Regions from separate parts of the Arthrobacter sp. S2(2024) genome, predicted to be linked through region 2. Evidence: riboswitches for the same ligand, from Rfam matches in the RefSeq annotation. Region 2 holds a riboswitch; the other holds the start of a gene.

Region 1 (7,801 bases), on a different contig from region 2:
GCCGCCACCGAGGCCAACTACCTGGACCGCGGGCTCGACGCGCTCGCGAAGGTAGCCGGGGTCAGGTCGGTCGGCTACAGGGCACCGTGGTGGGAGCTCAACTGGCATTCGCCGGCGCTGCTCGCGGACCGTGGCTTCCTCTACGATTCAAGCCTGCTCGACGGCGATGCCCCCTACCGCATGGCGGTTGCCTCGGATTCGGGTGATTCGCGGGACATCGTGGAGATCCCGGTGGATTGGGCCTTGGACGATTGGGAACAATACGCGTTCTATCCGGGAGTGACAGGCAGCGGGGTCATCGAGAGTCCGGCCAAGGTGTTGGAGATGTGGACCCTCGAAGCCGAAGCCCACCACACCCAAGGCAGCTGTTTCGTCTTGACCAACCACCCTTTCATCTCCGGCCGTCCGTCCAAGGCGGTTGCCTTGGAGCAGCTGATCGGACGAGTCAAGGCCATGGACGGGATGTGGGTGACCACCTTGGAACGGATCGCCGAGCACACCAAGGCCACGGTGAACGAGATCCACAGCCACGCCCGGATCGAGGTCCCGTCCTACCCGGGCGCAGGAGCCAGCTTCACGTCCGCCCGCGTCCTACTACCCGCCCCCAACTAAGCCCGTCCCCACCCAACTGACTCGCAGTTGTTGTCGTTATCAGGGCCCAAAACGACACCTAATGCGAGCTAGTTGGGTGGGCCGGGCTAAGGGTGGGCCGGGCTACAGGTCGGTGCGGCACAGAGCGGTGTGGAGTTTGTAGAGTCCATTCAGGTCTCCGGCCGCCAAACCATCAGGGGCGCCGATCTCCGGGTACATGAGCTGGATCGGATCGTCTACGTGGTCAAGGCCAACCACGTGGCCAAGTTCGTGTTGGATCACTGCGGAGACGTAATGGGCGCCGCCGGAGACGCCCAGCAGTTCCGTGATTTGCGGGGCGTCCAAGTCCAGGCTTCCCGAGACGTAGCTCTTGGGTCCGGTGCCGAAGCTGTACATGGTGCTGCCGCCGGTTCCGATGACGGATCCTGTCAATGCGGGAGCCGCCTCGGGAGTGGTCCAGGAAATCAGCAGCGGGGCCCAACGGTCTCCGTAGAGCGCGGGCTGGTACGGCTTGCGCTTCTCGGAGGGGGTTTCCTTGCTGGTGCCGTCGTCAACGAATGTGAGGCCCGTAGCAGCGGCAATCTTTGCAATGGCGTCGGCGATGAGCCCCTCGGATCCGGCCGGGGCGAGAGCCGCGTTGACCACGTAGTGCAGTGGCCGGCACGGAGAGTAGCCCACGGGGGTGCCGTCGGCATTGGTGGCCAGGAACTTGAAGGAGTTGCTGGCCACCGCAGGCTTGGCGGGGGAGCCAAGCGGGTGGCCGGCTTCTTCCAGGCCAGGCGGCGGTGTATCCGGCGCGCGGGCCGCCTTTGGCTGACCCTGTCCGGGAGCCCCGCCCGGCCCGGAGCTGCTTGCCGTGGCGTGGGCGGACGGGGCCAGGTTCGGAAGCAAGCCGGTGATTCCAGGGTCGCCCCGGAGGAATCCACTGACCAACACGGCTACGGCAGCGACCACCGCCACCAGCATCAAATTTCGGAACAGCGCGAGCGCGGTGCTGGGGCGCTTGGGCGGCGGGCCGCCGTCGTACCCGTAGTTTGAATGCAAGTCTTCCCCCAAATCCCTGTACCGGGCACCCCAGCGGGCCGGCGGTACTAACCGATGACAGCGCCGAAGACGAAGCCCAGCCCATACGTGGCCGCGGCCGCGCCGAGACCGATGGCGAGCTGCCGGAGGCCGCGGGTCAGCGGCGAGGTTCCGGACAACAAGCCGACGACGGCGCCGGTCGACAGAAGCGCGATGCCCACCAGCGTACCGGCCACAGCAAGCGCCGCGAAGCCGGTCATGCCGAAGATGAACGGCAGGATGGGCACAATGGCGCCCGAAGCGAAGAAGCAGAAGCTCGAGATCGCGGCGCCCCAAGCGGAGCCCACGGCCTCGTGCTCATTGACGGTTTCTTCCACTTCGGGGTGCAGGGAGAGGCTGGGATCGCAATCGCAGCTGTAGACGCCCATGCGTTCAGCGGCCCGGTGTTCGGCGGCTTCGCGGGACATGCCCCGGGCCAGATACACGAGGACCAGCTCGTTGTGCTCGATGTCCAGGGCCGGGGCTGCGGTCAGCGTGGCCTGGGTAGGGCGGGTGGCCTTGAGGAGCTCGAGCTGCGAGCGGACAGAGACATATTCGCCGGCACCCATGGACAGCGCGCCTGCCAGCAGGCCGGCGATGCCGCTGAACAGGACCACAGTGGCGGGGACGCCGGTGGCCGCCATGCCCATCACGAGTGAAAGGTTGCTGACAAGGCCGTCGTTGGCGCCGAATACGGCCGCGCGGAAAGTGCCGGACAACCTGTTGCGGCCGCGCGTCGCCAGGCCGCGGACTACTTCCTCGTGGATCTGTTCGTCAGCCGCCATGGCGCGGGTCGCTGCTGGATCCTTCGCGTAAGGCGAGCGGCCTTCAGCCCTTTGGGCGAGGGCCAGCACGAACACTGATCCAAAGTTCCGGGCGAGGAAGCCGAGCATTTGGCTTCGGATCGAGGCCGCCTTCGGCATGCCGGCATGTTCCCCGAGGAGCTTGAGCCAGTGTGCCTCGTGGCGGCCCTCGGCCTCTGCGAGTGCCAACAGGATTTCGCGTTCCTCGCCGTCGCGGCGCTGCGCCAGTTGGCGGTACACGGCGGCCTCGGCCCGCTCGTCCGCCAAGTACTGACGCCAGCGCTTGATGTCCGACGACGGGGGAGTCTTGGGGGCCGCTTCGTCTTGCGATGGACTGCTTTGGTCCGAGGGATTGTCGGGATGCGTGTTGTCTGGATCTGTCGGGTTCTGTGGATCTGCGTGCGGGTGCACCGGGACTCCTGGGTTGCTGGGGCGGGCTTCATCGCCTCATTGCGGCTCCACTCTATCGCCAATTTCCGCGGTTTTTCGGCTGGCAATCCTCACTGGACGTTTTAGGCGCGCCTCAAAAACGGGAGGCTCCCGGGAGGCCTTGACCGCGGCTGGGGGCAGTGCTGGGATGGATGGACAGGGTCCACGAATTGGCGGGGTAGCGTGGTGACCGGCTGCCTCATGTGCCTGTGCGATGGGCTCAGCGGCACGTCGAACGGAGGTTGCACCATGGACAGCACCGAAACCCACGCCCGCCACCCCGACCGTCCCACGGTCGAGGCCGATCCCGCCTACGACTACAGCGAAGACCTTGAGGTGGACGAGGACTGGGAGGAACAATCCGAGGTCCTCGACGACGACGAACGGGTGGTTCCGCTCGACGCAGAGGAACACCGCGAGGACGAAGAGTTCGAATAGCCCCGGGCTCGCTAAACCCCGGAGCTAAAACGCGCTCAGGATGAAGTGCCTCTGCACGCCTGCCCGGTGCCCGGTTGCCGCCACCGTCAGGGTGAGTTTCCGTGTGGCGGGGAACCAGCGGGCGGGCTGGACCGCTTTTGAAAGGGCTTGGGTGATGAGCCGCGGCTCATGGTGCCAATAGCGTTCCAGGTTTCCGTCCACGACGAACGTGACGGAGCCTTGGGAGAGGTCGACGCCGGGAATCACCCGGACGAATTCGTCCACCCGGCGGGGGCGGGGCGACAAGAGGGTGCTGGGCTGGGTGGTGCGGTCGGCTATGGCGGTGGCGCCGTTTTCGAAAGGCATGGCCTTCTCCTGTGGAGTTGCTCTTGCCCGTTCGGTTGTCTCTGGTCCGAGCCGGGCCGCTTCTTCATCCGAACCACCCGTGAACATGGGGTTGGCGTGTGGCAAGTCGGAGCTTGGCGCCGCATCTCTTGAAGCTCTTCCTACTGTACATGCGACGGCGGCGCCGCACCCCGGAAAAAGGTGCGGCGCCGCCGTCGTACTTGACTCAGTGAAACTTAGTGGCTGGCCACCGGGTGGGCCTCCAACGGGAGTTCCTCGGTGACTCCTCCGGCGACGCGACGGTCCCATGCTTCGCGGACCTGGGGCTCCGTGGGAGGCGTCAGCAGCGAGACCACAACGTACACCAGCAACGAGGCTCCGAGGCCCCAATAGATGGGATCGTTGGCGTAGACGCCGTCTTCGCTGGGGATGATTCCCGTGGCATAGGCGATCAGCAGGGCCAGGGTCAGTACGGACCCCACGGCCATGGACCAGGCCGCGGCAATACCGGTGCCCCGCTTCCAGACCAGGCCACCCAGGATGGCAACCAGCAGGCCGCCCACCAGGATGTCGTAGGCGATGGTCAGGGCGACCACGACGTCTTGCGCCGCCATGGATATCAACACGGCCACGATGCCCAGTCCGAGGACCCAGTAGCGGTTGGCCTTGACGTCGTGCTCGGGGTTCTCGGTGTCGTCGGTGTTGATGGTCTTGCCGAACCAGCTGGCCACGAACGGGACCACGTCGGCGCGGGCAACGGTGGCCGCGGCGATGAGGGCTCCGGAAGCCGTGGACATCATGGCCGCGACTGCTGCGGCCATCACGAGGCCGCCGATGCCGATCGGCAGGATGTGCGTGGCAACCTCGGCGTAGACGACGTCCTTGCCGAGGGCCTTCACGTCGATGTTGGGCAGTGCCACGCGGGCGGCAAGGCCGATCAATGCGCCGGCGACGCCGTACAGGACGCAGTAGATACCCGCGGTGGCACCGCCCCAACGGGCCACCTTGGGAGTCTTGGCGGTGAAGACGCGCTGCCAGATGTCCTGGCCGATCAGCAGGCCCAGGGTGTAGACCACGAAGTACGTGATGATGGTTTGTGCCCCGATGCCGTCCAACTGGAAGAAGCTGGCGTCAACGCGGGCACGGATGCCATCGAAGCCGCCTGCGGCGTTCAGGACGAACGGGAGCATGAGGAAGAAGATGCCCACGGTCTTGATGATGAACTGCACCTGGTCGGCGAGGGTGATGGACCACATGCCGCCGATCGTTGAGTAGACCAGGACGATTGCGCCGCCGACGGCGATGGCGAGCCAGCGCTCCCAGCCGAAGAGGACAACGAAGATGGTGGCGTAGGCGCCCGTGGACGTGGCGCACAACATCAGGGTGTAGGCGAGCATGACGATGCCGGAAGTCTGTGTGGCGCGCTGTCCGTAACGCAGGCTCAGCATCTGGGAGACCGTGTAGATCTTCAGCCGCTGGATGGTGCCGGCGAAAAGCAGGCTCAGGAGGAGCACGCCCGAACCGATCGCGACAACCAGCCACATGCCGGAGACGCCGAACTTGTAGCCGAGGCCGACGCCGCCAACCGTCGATGCGCCGCCGAGGACGACTGCGGCCATGGTGCCGGTGTAGAGCATCGGACCGAGGCGGCGTCCTGCCACGAGGAAGTCGCTGTTGTTCTTGGTGCGCGACTTGCCCCACCAGCCGAAGGCCAGCATGGCGAGCAAATACACCACCACGATCGCAATATTGATGAACGAAGAGTCCACGGTTGGCTCCTGAAAGTGATGCGCAGAGCCCTTGGGGATTCCGACGCCGGTCCGCTGGGTTTCGTTGCGGGTTGCGGAAGGTCTCTGCGCTGGTGATTGGGGAGAGTAGTCTGTGATGTATGCCTCACAAACAACACTTGTTGCCTATGAGGTTACGTAGTGATGCGAGTAACAGTCAAGGTGCTGTCTCGCCCAGCGGACTCATCGGCGCTCCTCCAGCTTGCCAAAGGCCCTGCCGCGCGGGCGATCCGGCTACTATTGCTGCAATGACAGGGCCGCAGAAACGGCCTGAAAGGTTCGTGAATGAAGGCTCTCCCCGTTGAACCGAGCAATGTCCCCGTTGCCATCGGTTCCAGAATCCGTGCCGCCCGCCAATCGCAGCGGCTCACCATCGAGCAGGTTGCCGACGCCACCGGCCTGACCAAAGGGTTCCTGAGCCGGGTGGAACGTGACCTGACATCGCCGTCGGTCGCTTCCCTTGTGACGCTTTGCCAAGTTCTTTCAGTCTCCATCGGCGATCTTTTCGCCGCACCTGAGACGCACCTGACGCGGCGCGACGATGGGCCGCGGATTTCGCTTGGCGGCCAGGGAATCGTGGAGCGGCTCCTGACCGCCCGGTCGGAACGACGGCTGCAGATCCTACAGGCTTCCATCGAACCCCGCGGCCGGGGAGAAGCCGAGCTTTACGCCGTCGATTGCGACGTCGACGTCCTGCACGTGGTCAAGGGCCGCATCAAATTGATCCTCACCAACGAGGAGTACGAACTCGAAGAGGGGGACACGCTGTCCTTCCCGGGCCGCGAGCCGCACACCTGGGTCAATCCAACCGACGAGCCCGTTGAAGTGCTCTGGATCCTGGTGCCGGCAGCCAGCCGCTGACGCCAGCACTTTGCGATACGGGACCGCATGTGGCCGACACGCGGCGTAACACGCCTGAAACATGACTGACTCCGGGATTTAACCCTGGGGCCTTCGGTGTTACGTGCCTGAAATGATCCGTGCCGACTGCTGAAACAGGGCGACTGTACCTTCGAGTCAAGGCAACTCGTCAAGGTCGGTATCCCGTGGGGTACCAGGACCTGTTCGTTTTAAAAATGGTCTCGCCGTGCGGGCGCCATGGAGCGCCGTATATGCAGGAAGGCTCCCGAAATGAACCCAGTATTCTTCAGCGTAGGGCTGGATGTGAACCCCCAGACCCTCGATCCAGGCGCAACAGCCTGGATGCTTGCAGCTTCCGCCCTCGTCCTTCTCATGACGCCAGGTTTGGCGTTTTTCTACGGCGGCCTGGTCAGGATGAAGTCCGTCCTCAACATCATGATGATGAGCTTTGGCGCCATCGGCGTTGTCGCGGTGGTCTGGGCCCTGTGGGGCTACGGACTCGCGTTCGGCCCGGATACCCTTGGCGGATTCATCGGAGATCCCTTCGCGAACTTCGGACTCAGCGGACTGGCCAGCGTCATCGGCGGGAAAGCCCCGGGGTTGCCGGACATGGTCTTCATAGGGTTCCAAGCCACCTTCGCCATCATCACGGTGGCACTGATCAGTGGCGCGGTGGCCGAACGGGTCAGGTTTGGCCCCTGGCTGCTGTTTGCCGGCCTCTGGGTCACCATTGTCTACGCTCCTATTGCCCACTGGGTCTGGGGCGGCGGCCTCTTCGGATCCACAGGGATCATCGGCAGCAAGATCTCGGCCCTCGACTTTGCCGGTGGCACCGTCGTCCACATGAACGCCGGCATGGCAGGGCTGATGCTTGCGGTAGTGCTCGGCAAGCGGCTCGGATTCATGAAAGACCCCAACATCCGGCCGCACAACCTCCCCTTCGTGATGCTCGGGGCAGGCCTGTTGTGGTTCGGGTGGTTCGGATTCAACGCCGGTTCGGAACTGGCCGCTGATGGAATTGCCGCGCTCGCCTGGACGAATACCCTCTTGGCCACAAGCGCGGCGCTCCTCGGTTGGCTGCTTGTCGAAAGGCTGCGCGACGGCCACGCGACGTCCCTTGGTGCCGCATCCGGCGCGGTCGCCGGCTTGGTTGCGGTCACCCCGGCCTGTGGATTCGTGGACCCCATTGGCGCCATCGTCATCGGCGTCATCGCGGGTGCCGTCTGTGCACTGGCCATCGGACTGAAGTTCAAGATCGGCCTGGACGACTCCTTGGATGTTGTTGCCGTCCACTTTGTCGGCGGCCTGTGGGGGACCCTGTCCCTCGGATTCTTCGCGGTACCCTCGGCAAAGACTGAAGGCGGCCTTTTCTACGGCGGCGGCCTAAGCCAATTCTGGCCCCAAATATTGACGGCCTTGGTGGTCACTGCGTGGACGGCGATCATGACGACGCTCATCGGGCTCGCCATCCACAAGACGGTGGGCATGCGCGTCAAGGAGCACGAA
Region 2 (7,801 bases):
CACCGCGATCGTGGGCGAAAGCTCGGACAACGAGCGCATCGTCATCGCGGCCCGCGCCCGGGAGCTCCGTCGCTCCCCTGTGGTTCCCGGAGACTTCGTGGCGCTCGTCGGCGATGTGTCCGGAGCACCGGACACCCTCGCCCGCCTCGTGCGCGTCGAGGAGCGAAAGACCCTCCTGCGGCGAAGTGCCGATGACACGGATCCGATCGAGCGAGCCGTCGTCGCCAACGCCGACCAGCTCGTGGTGGTGGTTGCGGCAGCCAATCCGGAACCACGCACCGGATTCATCGACCGCGCCTTGGTGGCAGCGTACGACGCCGGAATCGAGCCGCTGCTGCTCGTCACCAAAGCAGATGTCAAGGATCCGACGGAACTACTCGCCAACTATGTGAGCCTCGGTTTCCCGATCATCATCAGCCGGACGGCCGACGCCGGCGCCTCCGGAATCGACGCCCGCTCCGACGACGGCCTGTCCGCCCGCCTCGACAGTGACGCCGTCGGCCAGTTGCGGGACTACCTCGACGGCAAGGTCACCGTCCTCCTGGGCCATTCCGGCGTCGGGAAGTCCACTATGGTGAACGCCCTCACCGGGGCCGAGCGCGCCACAGGCGGGGTCAACGCCGTGACGGGGCGCGGACGCCACACCTCGTCCTCTGCCCTCGCACTGAAGCTCAGCGACGCCCCTGGCGGAAGCTGGATCATCGATACGCCCGGCATCCGTTCTTTCGGCCTCGCCCACGTGAACCCGGACCGCATCCTGCACGCCTTCCCGGACCTGGAACCGGGGACGGAAAGGTGCGAGCGGGGTTGCAAGCACGATGCCTCCGCCGTTCGATGCGGGCTGGATTCCTGGGTCGCCGAAGGCCACGCGGGCGAGGCCGGCCCCGCCCGCCTCGCATCGCTCCGCAGGCTCCTTGGTGCGGACCCGCGCATGGAAGCCCAAGAGGCCAAGGAACTGGGTACGGTCAACTAACTCAGCGCATGCCGTCCTACCTCCCCGGCTCACCGGCGAATAGACGGTAGTTTGGAACCATGACCCAACCCGATTCGAGCTACAACGACGACCTGCGGCTGGCCCATGTGCTGGCCGATTCCGTCGATTCCCTGACAATGGAGCGGTTCAAGGCGCTGGACCTCCAGGTGGAGACCAAACCCGACCTGAGCCCAGTCACCGATGCCGACAAAGCCGCCGAGGAAGCAATCCGTGGGCAGCTCTCCCGCTCCCGGCCCCGCGACGCCGTCCTCGGCGAAGAATTCGGCAGCACGGGCCACGGCTCGAGGCGTTGGATCATCGATCCCATCGATGGGACCAAGAACTTCGTGCGCGGCGTACCCGTCTGGGCTACGCTCATCGCCCTCGTGGACGAGGGCGAAGTAGTAGTGGGGCTCGTGAGCGCTCCGGCGCTCGGCAAGCGTTGGTGGGCGGCCAAGGGCTCCGGCGCCTACATGGGCCGGTCGCTGGCCGCCGCCACCCGGTTGAAAGTTTCCAACGTGTCCCGGCTCGAAGACGCCTCGCTTTCCTACTCCGAGCTTTCCGAGTGGAAGCAGCACGGGAAGCTGGACAACTTCCTGGGCCTCGAGAACGATGTCTGGCGCAGCCGTGCGTACGGCGATTTCTGGTCCTACTGCCTCGTTGCCGAGGGTGCCGTGGACATCGCGGCCGAACCCGAACTCCAGGTCTACGACATGGCCGCCCTAGTGCCGATCGTGACCGAGGCAGGCGGACGCTTCACATCCCTGGATGGCGCGGACGGCCCCTTCGGGGGAAACGCCGTCGCCACTAACTCGATCCTGCACTCCGAGGTCCTCAAGAGGCTCAACCCCGAACTCGACGACCTTCTGTAGCCCCTCCTGTTCACTGAATAAACGACGGCGGACGTCCCCTTTTGGGGGCGTCCGCTGCTTTTTCTTCGGCTGAAGGCACATTTTTCGGGCGGTGTAACAATCCGCTTAACAATCGCGGTCACATTGGAACCCGCCTCGCCGGTGTCCTACTCTCTTTACAGGTCACGAGTGCCAGCGCGAAACCCCGGTTTGCTGGCCGGCAACCCTCCATCGCGGCGGGGTGCCCCGGGTGACGACCCGGCCGGTCCGGAACGGATGCGGCAAGCGCGGACCCCCTGCACGCAGGGGTCCCTCTTGAGTGAGGTCCCATGAGCACAGCCACAATTACTTCCACGGCTCTTTCGCAGCACCACGAAACCGCACAGCAGCTGCCTCGGGCATCCCGCCCGCTGGCCGCGGTCACCGGCGCGGAGTTGCAGGCACCCCTGATCCAGGGCGGCCACATCCGCTACGCCAACCTTGACTACGGCGCATCCGCACCTGCCCTGACGGTTGTTTCCGCGTACCTCAACGAGATCCTGCCGTACTACGCGAGTGTGCACCGCGGCGCAGGCTACGCCTCCCAAATCAGCACCTCCGTCTACGAAAACGCCCGCAACATCGTCCGTGACTTTGTTGGCGGACGGCCGGACGATTCCGTCATTTTCACGCGCAACACCACCGATTCCCTCAATCTCCTGGCCGGCTGCTTGCCGGTCACAGACGGCAAGCACACCGACGAAGTCCTTTACCTGGACATCGAGCACCACGCAAACCTGCTGCCGTGGCAAGGCGTCCCCCACCGAAGCATTGTTGCCGCGGAAACCTTGTCGGAGACCGTAGCCAATGTCCGCACAGCCCTCTCCCATGGTGGCGTCAGCCTCCTGGCTGTCACCGGCGCGTCGAATGTGACCGGCGAAATCCTGCCCATCAAGGAACTAGCTGCCTTGGCCCACGAATTCGGGGCGCGGATTGTGGTGGACGCGGCGCAACTTGCCCCGCATCGCCGCATCAACATCGCCGCCGCGGATGTCGACTACTTGGTTTTCTCGGGGCACAAGCTTTATGCACCGTTCGGCGCGGGTGTCCTGGTGGGCCGTCCCGACTGGCTCGACGCCGGCACGCCGCATCTGGCAGGAGGCGGCGCCGTCCGGGAGGCGCGCCTCGATTCCGTCAGCTGGGCCACGGGACCGGCCAGGCACGAAGGCGGCTCGCCGAACGTTCTCGGTGCGGCCACCCTCGCCCGGGCCACACAAGTCATCGCCAGCCTCGACCACGACGAATGGCACGCCCACGAGGCCGCCATCCGCTCACACCTGGTCGAAGGCCTCAAGGAAATCGACGGCGTGACCGTGCACCAGATCTTCAGCGACACGGATCCCGAGGACACCATCGGCGTCGTGAACTTCTCGCTCCAGGGCTACGACGCCGGACTTGTGGCGGCCTATCTCGCGGCCGAGCACGGCATTGGCCTGCGCGACGGGCGCTTCTGCGCCCACCCGCTGCTCAAGCGCCTCGGCCTTCCCTCCGGATCCCTCCGGGCCAGTTTCGGCGTAGGGTCGCGTTTGGAAGACGCCACCCGGCTCATCGCGGGCATCCAGGCGCTCAAGAGCAATGGCCTCGGTTGGGACTACGTGGTGGACGCCGGCCGTTGGGTGCCCGCGAACGATCACCGCAGCTACCCGGAATGGGCTCCCAACACTCCCGGGACCGCGGGCGCAGCTCCGTGCAGCACCGACTGATTGCGGTAGATTCGTAGGGTATTTTTTCCTGTCCTACGAAGGAGTTTCCGCGTGGCCCCGCGACCCAAAGGCACGTCAGCCGGCCCCAAGCTCTATGAGGAACGGCGCCTTGAACTCGGTCAGAGTTTCCAGGACGGCGGAGAGCACTATGACCGTGTCCGGCCCGGATACCCCGCGGATTCAGCTGACTGGCTGCTGCCGGAAGGCGCGCGGGACGCGGCAGACATCGGCGCGGGCACCGGAAAGTTCACATCGCTCCTCGTCGAGCGCGGGCTGGCGGTGTCCGCAGTGGACCCCTCCACGGACATGCTCACGCAACTGCGCAAAACGTATCCACAAGTGATCGCCCTGGAGGGTACGGCCGAGGCAACTGGACTGGCGGACTCAGCATTCGACGTCGTCAGCGTTGCGCAGGCCTGGCACTGGTGCGATCCCCTCGCCGCCAGCACCGAGATCGCCCGGATCCTTCGGCCCCAGGGTGTGATCGGCTTGATCTGGAACCAGCTGGACACGTCGGTGCCCTGGGTCCATCGTTTGTCTCGCATCATGCATGCCGGCGATGTCCACAAACCGGACTTCCGGCCTGTGGTGGGCCGGGAGTTCGCCGGCCTCGAAAGCCATGTGACGCGTTGGGAGGATCCCGTGACTCCGGCGGACATCCTCGAACTCGTGAAGTCGCGCAGTTACTACCTGAGGGCGAATGAGACCACCCGGGCCAAGGTGACGCGCAATCTCGAGTGGTACCTTTTCGAGCATCTGGGCCATGCCGAGGGCGAGGTCATCCCCTTGCCCTATCTCACGCAGAGCTGGCGGGCGCGGAAAGCCTGATGCGGCCGGTTCACGATAGGCTTGGAACCGTGAAGACCAGTGCGCCCTCCTCCTCGATCGAGGACTACGTCAAGGTCATCTACTCCTTCACGGAGTGGCAGGACAAACCCATCACGTCCTCACAGCTCGCGCAACGGCTCGGCGTCGCCAATTCCTCCGTCTCGGAGATGGTCCGCAAGCTCAAGGACCAAGGCCTGGTGGACCACCAGCCCTACAGCGCCATTTCCTTGACCCCCCGGGGAATGCAGCTTGCCCTGGGCATGGTCCGCCGCCACCGCCTGATCGAGACCTACCTCGTGAGGGAGTTGGGCTACAGCTGGGACGAAGTCCATGACGAGGCCGAGATGCTCGAACACGCCGTTTCGGACACCTTCATCGATCGCATGGCCACCAAGCTGGGCAACCCCGGACGCGATCCCCATGGGGACCCCATCCCTGCCGCGGACGGTTCGGTGAGCCTGCCGCATGCGCACCGCATGATCGAGCTCGACGACGGCCATTCCGGCAAGATCACGCGGATCAGCGACGAAAACCCGGAGTTGCTGCGGTACTTGTCCGCAGAGGAAATCGACCTCGACGCCACCATCCAGGTGATTGGCCGCAAGCCGTTCGGTGGTGCCCTGGTGGTCCGGATCGGAAAGGGTCCGGGCAGCCGCGACTATGATCTCGCGGATGAGGTCGCCTCGGCGCTCTGGGTGGCCACCGACGTCGAACACGACGGCTGCGTCCTCGCGGAACACTAACGAAGCCCTGTTGTGGAAGGCGCTGTTCAGGCGCGCTGGGCAGCCGTCCCGCCGTCGTCGGGCGCTTGACCTTCGGGAGAGTCCACTACAGCAGCGCCCAGCACCGGGTTCCGGATCCCGACGGCGGATGCCACCGCCCCGAGGAAGAACAGCACGGCCGTGACCACGACGGCGTTCATGAGGCCTTGGCGGCTGAAGACCGGGCCGATGATGAGCCCGGCAAACGCGATGCAGATCAGGCCTGCGATACGGGCAACAGCGTTGTTCACTGCGGAACCGATCCCTGCCTCTTCCGTGGGTACCGCGCCGAGGATGGCCGCGGTGAGGGGCGCCACCAAGGTGCTCAGGCCGATCCCGAAGACGATCTGCCCGGGCAGCACTTGCGTCCAGTAGTTCAAGGGCTCCTGGACGGCCAAGGTCATGAGGAAACCGATTCCGCAAATGAATGGTCCGGCCGTCATGAACCACCGCGGACCGTATTTGCCGGCCAGCCCGCCGAAGAATGAGGCCGTGAGCATCAGGAGGACCGTCGCGGGGAGCAACGCGATGCCCGCCGTGGTGGCCTTCATCCCTCCCACCTGCTGCAAGTAGATGCCCACGGCGAAGAAGCCCAATGACAGGGCGCCGTAAATGGCGAGCGTGGCAATGTTTCCCCAGCCGAAATTTCGGATGCCGAAGAGCCTCAGGGGCAGCATCGGTTCAGGGGTCCTGGCCTCGTGGACCAGGAAGAGGACCAGGCCGACGGCTCCGAGGGCGAGCGGCATCCAGACCACCATGTTGCCCCAGCCCATGCGCCCTTGTTCGATGAAGGCGTAGACAGGGCCACCGAGTCCCACCATGGCAAGGAACGCGCCGAGGTAGTCGATCTTCTTGCTCGTGTCCGTGGCGGCATCGGACTTCCGCAGCCCGGCGAGGATCGGCCAGACGGCGACGGCCGGAATCACATTGATGAAGAAGATGACGCGCCAGGACAGCAGATCGACCGATGCGCCGCCGATCAGCGGCGCGACGATGGCGGCCGCGCTGGTCCAACCGGACCATTGGCCGATTGCCTTGGACTGCGCGGGACCGGAAAAGAACGTGACGATCATGGCAAGCGAACTCGGGACAAGCAGGGCACCGGCGATCCCCTGGAGGGCGCGCGATACCACCAGCACCTCGCCGTTCCAGGCGAGGCCGCAGGTGACGGAGGTGAGGGTGAAACCGGCGAGTCCCCATTCCAGGATGCGTGCACGGCCGAAGTGGTCGGACAGGGATCCCGCGACCAGGATCAGCGCGCCCAAGGTCAACAAGTAGGCATCCACCACCCATTGCTGGATGACAAGCCCACCACCCAGCTCGCGGCCAATCGCCGGGAGCGCGAGGTTCACCACGAAGCCATCCAAAATGGCGATGAAGGAAGCCACAATAGCCACAACAAGGACCCGCTTTTGAAGCGGGGTGCTTGGCTGCAGGGCCGCTGCGTCGGTCATGAGCACAGCCTACGCCTGCTTGTCAGCTCCCGTCCGGATTCCTGCCCGATCCTGCCGCGGCGAAAGTCCCGTATCGTTGAATGGTGATTAGCAGACGTGACGCCGCACTGGCCCTTGATATTTCGATGGAAATGGCCCAACGCCACGGCATCCCCTCCAGGCTTTCACAAGCCGAGCTGAACGAACTGCAAGACAATCCGCCCCAGTGGCTCGTCCAATCCCGCGCCAACCGCACCGGCAAGCGCCCTGTCTGGGTCCACTTGAGCTGCGTCGTGTGCGGCTACACAGAGGCCGCGCGTCCCAAGAAATGGTGGCCGGAGTTCACCTACGTCTTCTGTGGCCACCACCGGAACAGCGAGGTTCCCGGAATCCTGCCCGGCGAAGTCCGCAGCGAGTACGAAGGAATCGGCTCCCGGTTCGTGGGCGTCGTGGACGTCCCGGCTCCGAAGGCTGGCCACTAGGCCGTCCGGCTGTCGGTTGATTTCGGGTGAAACAGGCGTAGCTTACAAGGAGAGGGCCTTTCAGGACCCTCTTTGCAGGATCTGCAGGGAAGATCCGTAGTTAGGGAGCATGACATGCCTGACAAAGCGCCTCACCAGCACGAGACGAAGAAGAGCATCAAGTCCATCAAGGAGAAACGGGCAGTGAAGCGTGCCAAGCACGAATCCGACGCCGCAGTGGATCCGGTGGCCCATTTGAGGATGCGGAAGAAGTAGCAAAAAAGCCGGAGCCAGCTTGGCTCCGGCTTTTTCGCGGACTGGCTCCATCAGGTCCGCGGCTCCTCATGAATCCGCGTCAGTCATTTCACTGGGAACTGCCACAATTGCGTGGATTTTTCCGTCCCGGAGGACCGTCAGGAAGAACGGCTCCCCGATGGCCTGCGAAAACAAGAGTTTTTGAAGGCTCTCGGCACTGGATACGGCCCGCGACTGAGCACTGAGCACAAGGTCGCCCGCGAGCAGTCCTGCCCGCTCCGCGGGAGATTCGGCGATGACTTCCACCACCCGCAGCGCTTCCTTCTGGCCTGTCCGGATCACCGCACTCGCGTCCAACGGAATAGGGGTGCTCACCAAGCCAAGGTATGCCCGGCGGACCCGGCCGTCCTTCAACAGGGCGGCGATGATCCGCTGGGTGGTGGTGTTGATGGGCACTGCGAGTCCGAGGCCCAAACCGGCCACGGCGGTGTTGATTC

Evidence for each region. Region 2 has a riboswitch for S-adenosylmethionine ahead of VLA65_RS04635 (aminotransferase class V-fold PLP-dependent enzyme). Riboswitches for the same ligand answer to the same signal wherever they lie in the genome.
Region 1: it holds a riboswitch for S-adenosylmethionine, as region 2 does, so the genes downstream of both, VLA65_RS02155 (hypothetical protein) here and VLA65_RS04635 (aminotransferase class V-fold PLP-dependent enzyme) in region 2, are expected to answer to the same signal.

The regions. Positions count from the first base shown of each region.
Region 1 covers NZ_JAYKZI010000001.1:472,161-479,961, reverse strand. The annotation lists gene VLA65_RS02175 (polysaccharide deacetylase family protein) at 1-612, shown strand, start outside; gene VLA65_RS02170 (matrixin family metalloprotease) at 715-1,635, opposite strand; gene VLA65_RS02165 (VIT1/CCC1 transporter family protein) at 1,683-2,867, opposite strand; gene VLA65_RS02160 (hypothetical protein) at 3,135-3,323, shown strand; gene VLA65_RS02155 (hypothetical protein) at 3,348-3,668, opposite strand; SAM riboswitch class IV at 3,683-3,802, opposite strand; gene VLA65_RS02150 (sodium:solute symporter) at 3,884-5,416, opposite strand; gene VLA65_RS02145 (helix-turn-helix domain-containing protein) at 5,720-6,295, shown strand; gene VLA65_RS02140 (ammonium transporter) at 6,566-7,801, shown strand, end outside.
Region 2 covers NZ_JAYKZI010000002.1:204,436-212,236, forward strand. The annotation lists gene rsgA (ribosome small subunit-dependent GTPase A) at 1-973, shown strand, start outside; gene hisN (histidinol-phosphatase) at 1,033-1,845, shown strand; SAM riboswitch class IV at 2,006-2,118, shown strand; gene VLA65_RS04635 (aminotransferase class V-fold PLP-dependent enzyme) at 2,154-3,566, shown strand; gene VLA65_RS04640 (class I SAM-dependent methyltransferase) at 3,618-4,394, shown strand; gene VLA65_RS04645 (metal-dependent transcriptional regulator) at 4,424-5,137, shown strand; gene VLA65_RS04650 (MFS transporter) at 5,164-6,615, opposite strand; gene VLA65_RS04655 (hypothetical protein) at 6,690-7,070, shown strand; gene VLA65_RS04660 (hypothetical protein) at 7,185-7,325, shown strand; gene VLA65_RS04665 (S1C family serine protease) at 7,392-7,801, opposite strand, start outside.